4 regions of the Zooshikella sp. RANM57 genome follow, and region 1 is predicted to be linked to each of the others. Evidence: predicted binding sites of a transcription regulator. Region 1 holds the regulator's gene; each other region holds the start of a gene.
The links. Region 1 encodes sigma-54, which starts transcription at its own class of promoters, with help from an activator protein. Its sites were predicted from a motif close to TGGCACNNNNNTTGCTNT; they were not measured.

Region 1 (3,220 bases):
TTAATTAGGAAGAGGGGCAATAGCAAGCTCATAAAGTTCATGATTGCTTTGAGCATTACGCAGCCTATTTCTGAAACTGGCATTTTCAAACCGTTCAGCAACAAGTTGCAATATTGCTAAATGCTCAGAAGTAGCTTCTTCTGGAACTATAAGTGCAAAAATTAAATCAACTGGGTGATTATCCATTGCGTCAAACTCGATGGGTTCACGAAGCTTTAGTAAAGCCGCCATGGGTTTTTCACAGTTGGTTAATCTGCAGTGGGGAAGTGCAATGCCATTGCCGAATCCAGTACTTCCCAGTCGTTCTCTGGTAATAAGACTATCAAAAAGTTCGCTAGCACCTATGCCTGGCCGGTAACCGGCCAGGATATCTGCAATTTGCTCTAACGTTCTTTTTTTACTGCCACCCTCGACATCACAAGCGGTGCACTCCGGGGCAAGAATCTGTTCGAGTTTCATTGCGTTTTTACAATCTCCAGCAATGGCCGGTTTAACGGGCTCCTGCGCCCTGTAAACGGTCAAGGTTTTTCTCTTTGTGTTTTAGAAGTTGACGATCTAACTTATCGACAAGCATGTCAATCGCTGCATACATGTCTTCAGATTCCGCTTCCGCGCGAATATCTGCACCTCTTATATGTAAAGTGGTCTCAGCTTTTTGTCGAAGTTTTTCAACACTTAAAGTAACTTGCACATTGGTAATGCTATCAAAGTGCCGCTCCAACCGCTCAAACTTGCTGATAACATATTGGCGCAGCGGATCGGTAATATCAACGTGGTGACCACTAATATTTATTTGCATGCATCGATCTCCTAAGTGATCCGATTTACAGTCTATCAGTAGAAACTGTGTACTACTACTGACTCCACAACATCCCTAATCAATTGAGTAGGGGTAATAGGGTTGTTTGTCACCCTATAACGCTTTCTTACACCAACCGTTTTCGCTCGTTAGAAGGCGGAATAGAAAGTGACTCTCGGTACTTAGCGATAGTTCGTCTTGCCACTTTTATTCCTTGTTCTTCTAGAAGCTTGGCTATTTTACTATCAGATAAAGGTTTTCGCGCATTTTCCGCCGCGATCAATTTTTTTATGATGGCTCGGATTGCTGTTGATGAGCATTCTCCACCCGATGAGGTACTGACATGACTGGAGAAAAAATACTTCAGTTCAAATATACCACGAGGGGTGTGCATATATTTTTGAGTTGTTACTCTTGATATTGTTGACTCATGCATGCCAACGGCTTCTGCAATATCATGGAGCACTAAAGGTTTCATGGCTTCTTCTCCGTACTCTAAAAAGCCCTTTTGGTGCTCAACAATACAGCTAGCAACTCGCATTAATGTTTCATTACGGCTCTGCAAACTTTTTATAAACCAGCGTGCTTCCTGGAGATGATTTTTAATATAGGTATTGTCAGAACTGCTGTCTGCACGTTTGACTAAAGATGCATAGCTTGCATTGATGCGAAGACGGGGGGTGGCATCGGTATTAAGTTCTACACTCCAGCGATCATTTCTTTTTTGAACAATGACATCTGGAACGATATATTCAGAGTTCTCATCTTGAATAACAGAGCCAGGCCGTGGATTTAAACTTTGTATCAACAGGATGGCTTGTTTCAACTGCTCTTCTTTCAACTTTGCTTTTCGCATAAGTTGATTGTAGTCGTGATTGCCTAATAAATGGAGATACTTTTGAGTGATTAGCTTCGCTTCTTCCACAAAAGGCGTATTTGCACTGAGTTGTGTCAACTGAGTTAAAAGGCACTCTTTTAAATCGCGAGCGGCAACGCCAACAGGGTCAAATTGTTTTAGTAAGCGGTGAACGGCAACGACTTCATCAAGCTCTATCTCAAGTTCTGGGTCAAAGCTTTCCAGAATGTCTTCCAGGGTACAGGTTAAATAGCCGCTTTCATCAACTGCATCAATAATTGCAATGGCAATCAGGCGGTCATTATCGCTGAGTGGGGTAAGGTTAAGCTGCCAGTGTAAGTGTGTCTGTATTGTTTCTGCAGTGCTGTTTCTAGCGGTATAGTCAAAATCTTCATCGGTGTTAGAAGATGAGCTTCCAGTCGTTGGCAGTATTGGGTCATAGACGTCATCCCAGGCGGTATCAACCGATAGCTCCGATGGAATTTGCTCCGCCCACTGATCCTCATAAAGAGATTCACCATCACTCTCTTGTTCTTGAGAAGTAGTGCTAGACGTAGCATCAATATTGCTGCCATCACCATTGGAACTTGAGGGAGCTTCTTGGTTGAACTCAGCGTGTTGTTCATCAGAGGAGTCAGCTGACTCATTATTCATATTTGAGTCTGAAGCGTCTTCAATAAGTTCAAGTAATGGGTTGGAGTCTAAGGCTTGCTGAATTTCTTGTTGCAAGTCAAGCGTAGACAACTGAAGTAGTTTAATGGCCTGTTGCAGCTGAGGCGTCATTGTCAGCTGTTGGCCCATTTTTAAAACTAAGGATGGCTTCATAATTAGTTGGTTTACCTACACTGCAACAAAGCAAATGCTGAAATTTATCTATTAATATGCCACTAAACAGTACCTGTCATTGTGGTGAATGAATGCTGCCACATTAGTAATTCAGTCAACAGTGAAAGAGAATAATGAGTGGCCGCATCTCATACATTAACACATTATATGCGCGACCAGGCTACTTGTCTTAGATTTTGAATTGGTGTCCAAGATAAACATCCTTGACTTTTTGGTTGGCCATTACATCACTCGCAGAACCTTGAGCGATTATCTGTCCTTCACTTACTATGTAGGCTAACTCGCAAATATCAAGTGTTTCTCGAACATTGTGATCGGTAATCAGTACACCAATGCCTCTTTCTTTTAAATGAGTTACTATCATTTTTATATCATTTACAGATATGGGGTCAACCCCAGCAAAAGGTTCATCTAATAGGATAAATGAAGGTTCTGTTGCCAGTGCACGAGCAATTTCAACCCGTCTGCGTTCTCCTCCAGATAAGCTCATGCCCAAACTATTTCTGAGGTGGGTTACATTGAACTCTTCAAGTAATTGGTTAAGTTTTTCTTCTCGCTGTTGACGATTTAAATCCTTACGGGTTTCTAAAATCCCCATAATATTTTCACTGACAGACAGTTTACGAAAAATAGACGCTTCTTGTGGTAAGTAACCAATTCCTGCACGTGCTCTACCATGCATTGGTAGATGTGTAATATCCTGTTCATCTATTTGTACT
Region 2 (3,220 bases), on a different contig from region 1:
CGAACAGCGTTAATTATTAAGCAGGACGATATACTTTAACATTTTTGTACCCCTCATCGAGCAAGTGCAGTGCATGTAATTGGCTCATGACGCCCTTCTCACAATAGAGATAATAGAGTCGATTACGGTCTAGTTCAGCAAATACACGGCTCAGCTGATAGAAAGGTACTGTCATCACTTCACGATCCAGCTCAAGCGGTTTATGCTCCTCTTCATCTGGATGGCGAATATCAATAACAATAGCCTGCTCAGGCAGCACTTCATCAATTTCCACTTCATGAATCTGCTGATCATCCTGCATAACTTCATGAATACTCACCACACTTGCATCATCAATCGCTCGTTCAAGTACTGCAAAATCAAATGCCTGTTCTTCCCTGGAAACCTTTTCTGGTTTGGCACGCGTCGTAGGGTTAACAGAGATTACCCCACAATATTCAGGCATATGTTTAGCAAACTCTTCGGTACCTATTTTTGCAGCCGTATCAATGATGTCCTGCTTATCCATGGTAATCAAAGGCCTTAGCACTAACCTGTCAGTAGCCTGATTAATCACTCCCAAGTTAGGTAAGGTTTGACTGGAAACTTGAGAAATGGCTTCCCCTGTTACCAAAGCATGAACATCCAGGTTCTCAGCGACTTTATCTGCAGCACGTAACATCATTCGCTTAAGCACAACACCCATGTAGGAGTTGTCCACTTTGGTGAGTATTTCTTCCACAACACCTTCAAAAGGCACTGTAATAAATTTCACACGGTGGGATGCACCATATTTGCTCCACAAGTAGTAAGCAACCTCTTTAACGCCTATTTCGTGGGCATGACCACCTAAATTAAAGAAGCAAAAATGGGTGAGTACACCACGCTTCATGGTTAAAAAGCTGGAAACCGTTGAATCAAATCCACCAGAAATGAGTGATAAAACCGCATCCTGTGTACCAAGAGGGTAACCACCGATGCCAAGATGCCGCTCACGCACAATATACAGTTGCTTATGATGAATCTCGATACGCACTGTAACATCAGGATCTTTGAGTTTTACTGAGCAATCTTGAACACGTTGTAATAGTCCCCCACCCACATAACGCTCAACCTCAATTGATGTAAAATCATGATGCCCATTACGTTGGCAACGTACGCAGAAGGTTTTGCCTCGAATAGCTTCACCCATCACTTGAAAGGCTTTTTCAGTGATGTCATCGAGGTCAATGAGAGGAAAGTCTACAACTTCCAAAATTTGGCAGATACCCGGTGTATGCTGGAGCTGCTCTCTAATTTGCCGACATACCTGCTCGTCTTGCTGTTCGGTAGATACAATGATTTTGTCCCATGTACCCGTCACATCGATACCAGGATCAATAGGCCGTAATAAGGTTCGGATATTACGCCGAAGCTGCTTAACAAAGCGCTGCCGAACTGGCTTACTTTTAATGGTTATCTCAGGAAAGATCTTTACAACAAAATTCATGGGCAAATTTCATGGATGGTCAATAAAAATGTAGCAAAACATTATACAAAATCTGGCTATTATCAGCACCGTTAATCTATCTTGGATTTTTTAATTAATGCCCAAGATACACACTCACTCTTTACGCAATCGAGCATTGAGCCCCTTGGTAGTGCTCCCTCGATGCCATGGAACTAATCAATAATGAATAGTAAATAGCCAGTTGGTTTAAAAAGGCACTTTTTAAGTGCATAAATCAATATATTGCACTACATTTGTGCATATAGTGAATCAACTCACCCTCAATTCTGGTGCATTTGCTCACCAAATAAGGGTGTTTATCTGTATGGCACACTAATTGCTGTCTAGGTAAACATCTTTTATGGGGGCTGTTCGCGTTTTACTTAAACTGAGTAGCCAAAATCATTACGGGCAACTCTGCAAAATAACAATAGCAGTGTCCCGCTGGGTATACCCCTCTGGAGGAATTGCAATGTCAGAGCATACGCTGAATCTTATCAAAGAACATGAAGTTAAATGGATAGATCTTCGCTTTACCGACACCCATGGTAAAGAACAGCATGTGTCTATGCCTGTTAGCGAAATTGATGATGAGTTCTTTGAGTCAGGCAAAATGTTTGATGGATCATCAATTTCTGGTTGGAAGGGAATCAATGAATCAGACATGATCTTGTTGCCTGATGACAGCAGCTCTGTGCTTGATCCTTTCACCGATGAAACAACTTTAATTGTTCGCTGTGACATCATCGAACCCGCTACCATGCAAGGTTACAACCGCGATCCACGCTCTGTTGCCAAGCGTGCCGAAGAATATCTGAAGTCTACAGGCATTGGTGATACTGCTTTCTTTGGTCCAGAGCCAGAGTTTTTTGTTTTTGATGATGTGAAATGGAAAGTGGATATCTCTGGTTGTAACTATCATATCAACTCAGAAGAAGCACACTGGGCATCATCTGAAGTTTTTGAAGGCGGTAATATCGGCCACCGCCCCAAAGTAAAAGGCGGTTACTTCCCTGTGCCTCCTGTCGACTCTTGTCATGACCTTCGTACAGCCATGTGTTCTGCCATGGAAGCAATGGGCTTAGCCGTTGAAGTACATCACCACGAAGTAGGTACAGCAGGCCAAAACGAAATAGGCGTTAAATTTAATACACTCGTTCGCAAGGCGGATGAAGTACAAATTCTTAAATACTGTGTACACAATGTGGCGCATGCCTATGGTAAAACAGCTACCTTCATGCCCAAGCCTTTAGTAGGCGACAATGGAAGTGGTATGCACTGTCACCAGTCCATCTCCAAACAAGGCGAAAATATTTTCGCAGGTGATGGATATGCAGGCCTTTCTGAAACAGCACTTTACTATATTGGCGGTATTATCAAACATGCGAAAGCACTGAATGCGTTTACTAACCCTGCTACCAACTCCTATAAGCGTTTGGTTCCAGGCTTTGAAGCACCTGTTATGCTTGCATATTCTGCTCGTAACCGGTCTGCATCTATCCGTATTCCGTACGTTAACAGCCCTAAGGCTCGCCGTGTTGAAATTCGCTTTCCAGACCCTGCAGCTAACCCTTACCTTTCTTTTTCAGCAATGCTGATGGCAGGCCTTGATGGTATTCGCAACAAGATTCACCCTGGTGATGCCGCTGATAAAGACTTGTATGATTTGCCACCAGAAGAAGCTGCAGAATACCCAACAGTTGCCACAAGTCTTGAAGAAGCATTGATTGCTCTGGATAAAGACCGTGAGTT
Region 3 (3,220 bases), on a different contig from region 1:
AGTTCAATAACCTATGTAACTAATTCTCAACTAAAACACATAATGGATGGCATATTTTGACCTTTTGATTTATTACCTGAAATTAGTCAAGGATAAAATAAGCAAATATCATCAATATAAAAAACAACTAATCACATGCATTTCATACCAAAGTCAATGCCTTAAGCCCCATAAAATCAGGTATACACGACTTAAATCTATATTGTTAAAATTTCTCTCCATACATTAGTGGCTTATAAATAAAATCATCCATTATATTTTCAACAGAAATAAACTTACTTAATATAGACAGCACAGAATTCGTGTGACCTAATACAAAAACATATACAATACAAACTATCCTTATTTTATGGATAAGTATTTTACTTGCTGTGCTTAACTGCATAGTTATACAAAGAACATCAAGAATGTATATAAATTTACATTTTATATATAAAAGTACACGATTAGCCGTCATTTGTAGCTATTAGGCCACATAAAGTCAGAGGAAGGGAAATAAGACATTTTGGGAAGAAGGAAATAACTAAGAGACTAAGCACATTCCTTTGTGCTTAATTTTTCTCACTAAATATACTCATCAGTATGAGTATATTTACATAGTTTATAAACAGATGTTTTAATGTTCACCTGTTAATGCATAAGTCATTCGGCGACGCTGAGAGAATAATAACGCCCCTAAACCTAATAACATTGCCCCATATGTGCCTGGCTCAGGTACAAATTGAATGGTGGGGGACAACTCTGTTTCACGTGTCCATGTAGTAGAACCTTCTGAAATAGGCTCAGGTGAAACAACCGCTGCTTCATCAATATTGGTATCTAAACGCCACATAATGCTGATGGGTGGTGTAAGATCGAGCGCCCAGATGTCATAGAAAGCATGCTCTCCTGCAATGGGATCAGAGAAATTAAAGAAATCTTCAACAAACGATCCGCATGCTGGATCACACCAACTGTAATCAACAATACCAGTCAACAATACATTTGTGGGTTCAATCATACTTGATGTTAAAGCTAACTCTAATACTTTAGTTTCTGTCCCCATAAAGTCATCAAAAAAGATACTTGCTGTACCATCGGTAAAGACTGCTGCTAACTCATCTGGAATACCACCAGGTCCCACAACAGCATAACCACTGATCGTATAATCAATCGTTAATCCCCAATCGTTATTAAACCCTTCTAATGCAGGACCAACTAAAGCTGCGGCATCATTAGTCTCTAAAGAACCAATATTTGAGTGGCCGGTATCAACTACCTTGTCACCAGTATCAAGTGTTGTGTCATCACCACCAAATATATTGTCATCAATGGTGTAAGTAGATGTGGCAATCACACTAAACAATAGTTTTTCAAAATCATCAGTTCTTGAGTCTGCATCTGTCGCATTGAAACTTGTTCCAACATCAAGAAAAATATCATCGGCATGCGTCATACCGCCGCTTAATGCAGTTAGCGCGCAAGCATAAATCAGTGGTTTTAACTTAGTCATTTTTTTACCCTTTATGGAAGCTCATGCTACCCCAGCCTAATAACAATTACTGTGCCAGAAAGGGCGGTATAAACTAAACCGTTGTCTTACAAGAGAAAAAATATAATTTCATGATTACTACATAACCATTTAAATTAAATGTGTAAAAACACACGACAAAAACAGTAATAGAACTCACAAAAAACACAATACAATTTTATGAATTAAATATTTCTTGATAAATACCAAACGATTTAATTAAAATAACAGCAGAAACACTTTAACCAGTATTTCTGCTGTTAACTAAATTATAAAGAAAAATCTATTTCAGATACTAACGTAAAAGCATCTCGTGTAATATTTTCAGTACCTTGATGGTTAATGATTACAGTATCTTCTATACGAATACCACCAAAGCCACATAATGTATCAATAAGCGACCAGTTAACCCACTTTGCATGTTCACTTTCACGTAATGTTTTTAGCAGCATTGGAATAAAATAAATACCTGGCTCAATTGTGGTTGCCACACCAATGTCTAACGGACGCAATAAACGCAAAAATGGGTGTTTTGAAGGTGACTCAAACATTGTGCCATTGGTATCTTTCTGCCACCCACCAATATCATGCGTTTGCACACCAATCAAATGGCCAAGCCCATGAGGGAAAAATACATGGGTAATTTCATTATTAATAATTTGCTCTACAGGCAAATTCACAATCTCAAATTGGTTTAATAAAATGGCTATTGCTTCATGCATTCTTTCATGTAAATACACAAAAGACATTCCAGGTTCAATTTCTGAAATTAATTTTTGTTGCGCAAGATCAAGTGCCTGGATCAGTTCACTGAATACATGAGACTCTCCTGCACAATGAGTTCGCGTGATATCAGCAATATAACCATTGTAAACAGCGCCTGCATCGAGTAAAAAACTTTTCATTTCAGTTGTTGCACTTGTTAGATAATGGTCATAATGCAAGATGGCACTATGATCATTGAAAGCAACAATACTATCATAAGGCAACTGACTTTCTCTTAACTGACACGCCATTAAATAAGCACAATGTGTTTCTAACTCAGTTTTCCCTGAATGCCAAGCTTGATAGGCCGCATTGTGTCCTTTAACGGCTCGTCTATTAGCCATTCTTAAACACTGCTGCTCATATGCAGTTTTATAGGCTCTATTATATTCTAAATGAGCAAGCAAGGAATTAGGATTAATGTGTTGAATAGGCCAATCAAATAATTCTTCCGTTGTTTCACCAATAAAAGCCATTGTGTTCCAATCTATGGCTAACTGCTGTCGAATCTCTGACACAGAATGGACAATGTTAATATCCCATTCATTGAGCCAAAAACCTTCAGGTTCTGGCGGTACCGCATGCCAAAAATCTTTTGGCTGTAAATAAAAAAGTTTTGGTTTTTTTTCTGGTGTTATCCATAACATACAACCAGGCTGTTCTGGCAATGGCAACCAATGCTTAAAATGAGGATTGGCTTTAAAAGGGTAAGGGTTGTCATCTCGAAACGCTACTGATGACGTACCAGAATAAATCAATACACTATCAAATTCATTTTCAAGTAAACTTTGCTGCAACCTTTCCATTAACACGGCTACATGCTCTTTGTATAATGATTGCCAATCATGTTGTCCTTGAATAATATCCATCTATCATTCCCCCAACTGAGTAATCACATTACAAATGCCTTGGCAAAGCAAGGTAAGTTGTTCTTTTGAAATAATA
Region 4 (3,220 bases), 190 kb from region 1:
ACAGTCTATGCCTTCAACGAATGGGGTTTAATCTTTATTACCACGTTAAAAATGATGCAGGACTAACACTTGAAATATTTCTTTAAAATAAATAGTGTAATACTGTAATCATATTAAAACCTATTCTTTAGTAGTGAGATCATAGCGCAGTAAAGACCAAGGATGGTCTTTTGTTGGGGATGAACAAATAATTCAAGCACTGCATTGGCACAACTTATACTCATCACGAATTATTTTTATATGTAATTGCCTGCATTTATAATGCATAAGGATAAAATCATTATTTCTAAAATTAATTAAAGGGGAATAATTTAAAATTAGCTACCCTAACAGGCTTCCTTGCCTAATAGAGTATATAGGAGGTGAGAATTGCTAGCAGGCACTTTAGACAAAAACATTATTAAAGATCATCCTGATCAAAAAAAGTCTATAAAGGAATAACATGCGTTGCTAAATGAGTGCCATGGTGTTGTCCTGAAAGATGAAGCCTTACCTCTTGTCCAGGTTTTAGCTGATAACGACCTGGTTCATTAAAACTCATATGATTAATATAAACCTTGCTAACTCCATCAATATCAATGCACCCTATTCCATTATTTTGACAATACCATTTTACATGTCCAGTATATTGATTATTCACTTTGTTGCTCCTTATATATCCCTTCCACTTTTAACCTAATCTTAAATCAAAAATACACTACCCGTATTCTACAAACCATTACCAAGATCAAACAAACACACTCTATTTTCAGCAGAGAAACTAATAATCTTAATAAAAAACCTTCTTTGCGGAGCCTTTACTACTAAGTACAACCAGGCTAATAATTAACACACCTTTTTAATACTCAACAAAGAAGCAAATACCAGACACAATTTATTTTTTAAACTTACGACGGCCAGCCATCAGTAAACCCAAGCTTAATAAAGCCACAGAAGTAGGCTCAGGCACTTTAGTTAATGTACCAAAGGTATATAAAGCAGTTGCATCGTTCTCAGCGGTAAAGTAGTCTGGACCCAGCTCAATCGTTGAGCCATCTGCATCAAATGAACTATAAATGAATAATTCATAGGCCATATCATCAATCATTAAATCTATCGTTACAGGAAAGCCTGCTAACGTCGTTAATGAGAAAAAGTCATCACATATTGAACCCTGAGGATTACCAAAAGGACAACCTGCGGCATTGAGTGTTTCATTAAATTCAATATCAAATAATGTCACTAATGTCTTGCCATAATCTCCAACAGGTACTAAAGCAGGAACATCAGGGTCTGCAATTTGAGCTGCTGTTGCGAGAGCCAAAGCCGTACCCTCAATAGAAGCTGACTGGAAACCCACTCCAAGTGTACTACTCAGAGATAAAGCACCTAAAATTTGAGCAGTCTCTAAAGTAGCAAATGAACCATCCAACACATTATTATTATGTGTGATAATTGACAGCTCATAAGGAGTATCCAAAGCCGCTATTGAAATTGTTTTATGACTTACTAGTTCCAAATTACTTTGGTCACCACCAGCACTAAAAGGTACCCCCCAACTTAATGTACTGCTTAGGTCCGCACCAAGATCAGCGTCAACAATAGTTGCGGGAGGAATTGCACCTGGACCTACAGTAGGGTTTTGGAAGATACCAGAACCCGAAACAATTGATAGATCAAGTATACCTGCTTGTGAATTTACAGCAGCAGCAAGACAAGAAACCGCAAATAATTGAGTAAGTTTTGATAAGCGCATTTTCATTTCTCCTTTACCATATTTATTGAGTGTTCAAACTGTTCCACCCTCAATAGTGCAAGGAGGTTGCCAATACAAAAAAATATCAAAATATCAAGATGTTACCTTTTAGTTAGACAACAAGAAAACGCTTATTGATAAGTGACTCAACAACCAGACTCCGTTATATTTCAGATAATCAGGCTATACAACATATTTCCTATAATAGTGGTGTAAAAAAATTATCGTCCCTTTGATAAAGCCTGGCTAATCCCTACTCGAAAACACCGTGAATCCTTGCTGGAGACTTGGTCAACCATTAACGTACATTGAAAGACCACAGGTGTTCATTTAATTATGATTGAGGTATAGCAAAATGTGGGGTCGCAATGCTTGAATAGGGTTGTGAAACAGGTGCTGGGAGCACGGTAAGCAGTAGTAACCCCGGAAGGTATCTAAAAATAATACACGCTAGGTATTTCTTACTTTAATAAAAAAGTCAAAATCACGGGCAATAGTATTTCCCTGACTACTCACTTCATCAACCGTGTTTAAACGTAAGTGAATACGAATAGCCACCACGCTACTCATATCAGATACTAAATCGGCAGTAACATAGCGATTGGGTACTTGATCAACATTGGTATCCTCGCCATACAGAAAGGTCATTTCTTCAACACCTCTGACCAGTTCTTCTGCAGCATTTAAGCCTTCCTGACGCCACAGTGACGTAACAGTATTACCTTGGTTATTTGGAAAAGTAGAATTGGCCAAGTAATAAATGGTTGACTGCATTTTATAAATAGCCGCATCTTCGCCATAAGGAATACCATCATCACTTAACTCTTTTTTTGCATTACCTGGGTCAATTGACCCACCTGTATTATGAACAATGTTGTATTCAGAACCGCCTTTAGTTGAAGCTATATTTGTTATTTGAAATAAAGTGGCTTTTGTACAGTCACTGATCAGAACAATCTCTTCAGCAGCCAGTGAAATATTCGCCTCTACTTTAATATCCGCTGAAGTATCGGGCATCGCTTTGGTTACTTTAGCGCCCTCATCAGAAGCACGTCGAATCACTAATATATCCGCAGAAGTGCTGGGGTTAAGGTTCTGTATTTGAGTATTCAGTGTTGGTGACCATATGCCACTTTTGTAAATATATCCTGAAAAAAGAGTCCCCATATCCATCAAATAATTAACTTCAGAAGGCTTTAAACGATTAATAAAATCTCCTGAGCTTACTTTTGAAAGGCAACCCATATAACCTGCCATCCGGATATCGTGACTGATTAAGTCAAATGCCAGGCGAGCATTATCTTGTAATCGGGATAATCCATTAACAATACGGTAGGATTGCTGATTGGCGTTAAAAATACTAATCATCCCGCCCATTAGTACTAATCCAAGCATCATCGATATCAATAACTCAATCAATGTAAATCCTTTTACACGACCAATTGAGTACATAGCTTAAATGTCCTTTTTTAACGTCCTCTTGTC

Region 2: glnA (glutamate--ammonia ligase) is a predicted target of sigma-54. The motif match lies at 1,795-1,812, and genes of this name have one in related genera.
Region 3: ACQ96U_RS11525 (PEP-CTERM sorting domain-containing protein) is a predicted target of sigma-54. The motif match lies at 1,532-1,549, and genes of this name have one in related genera.
Region 4: ACQ96U_RS01605 (PEP-CTERM sorting domain-containing protein) is a predicted target of sigma-54. The motif match lies at 1,790-1,807, and genes of this name have one in related genera.

Annotation. Positions count from the first base shown of each region.
Region 1 is NZ_JBOIUB010000001.1:641,774-644,993, forward strand. It holds gene ptsN (PTS IIA-like nitrogen regulatory protein PtsN) at 1-522, opposite strand; gene hpf (ribosome hibernation-promoting factor, HPF/YfiA family) at 491-799, opposite strand; gene ACQ96U_RS02345 (RNA polymerase factor sigma-54) at 927-2,480, opposite strand; gene lptB (LPS export ABC transporter ATP-binding protein) at 2,671-3,220, opposite strand, start outside.
Region 2 is NZ_JBOIUB010000009.1:49,682-52,901, reverse strand. It holds gene thiI (tRNA uracil 4-sulfurtransferase ThiI) at 17-1,468, opposite strand; gene glnA (glutamate--ammonia ligase) at 1,941-3,220, shown strand, end outside.
Region 3 is NZ_JBOIUB010000004.1:426,522-429,741, reverse strand. It holds gene ACQ96U_RS11525 (PEP-CTERM sorting domain-containing protein) at 617-1,492, opposite strand; gene pepQ (Xaa-Pro dipeptidase) at 1,780-3,144, opposite strand; gene bioA (adenosylmethionine--8-amino-7-oxononanoate transaminase) at 3,148-3,220, opposite strand, start outside.
Region 4 is NZ_JBOIUB010000001.1:453,699-456,918, reverse strand. It holds gene ACQ96U_RS01610 (hypothetical protein) at 428-640, opposite strand; gene ACQ96U_RS01605 (PEP-CTERM sorting domain-containing protein) at 875-1,735, opposite strand; gene ACQ96U_RS01600 (PilW family protein) at 2,186-3,187, opposite strand.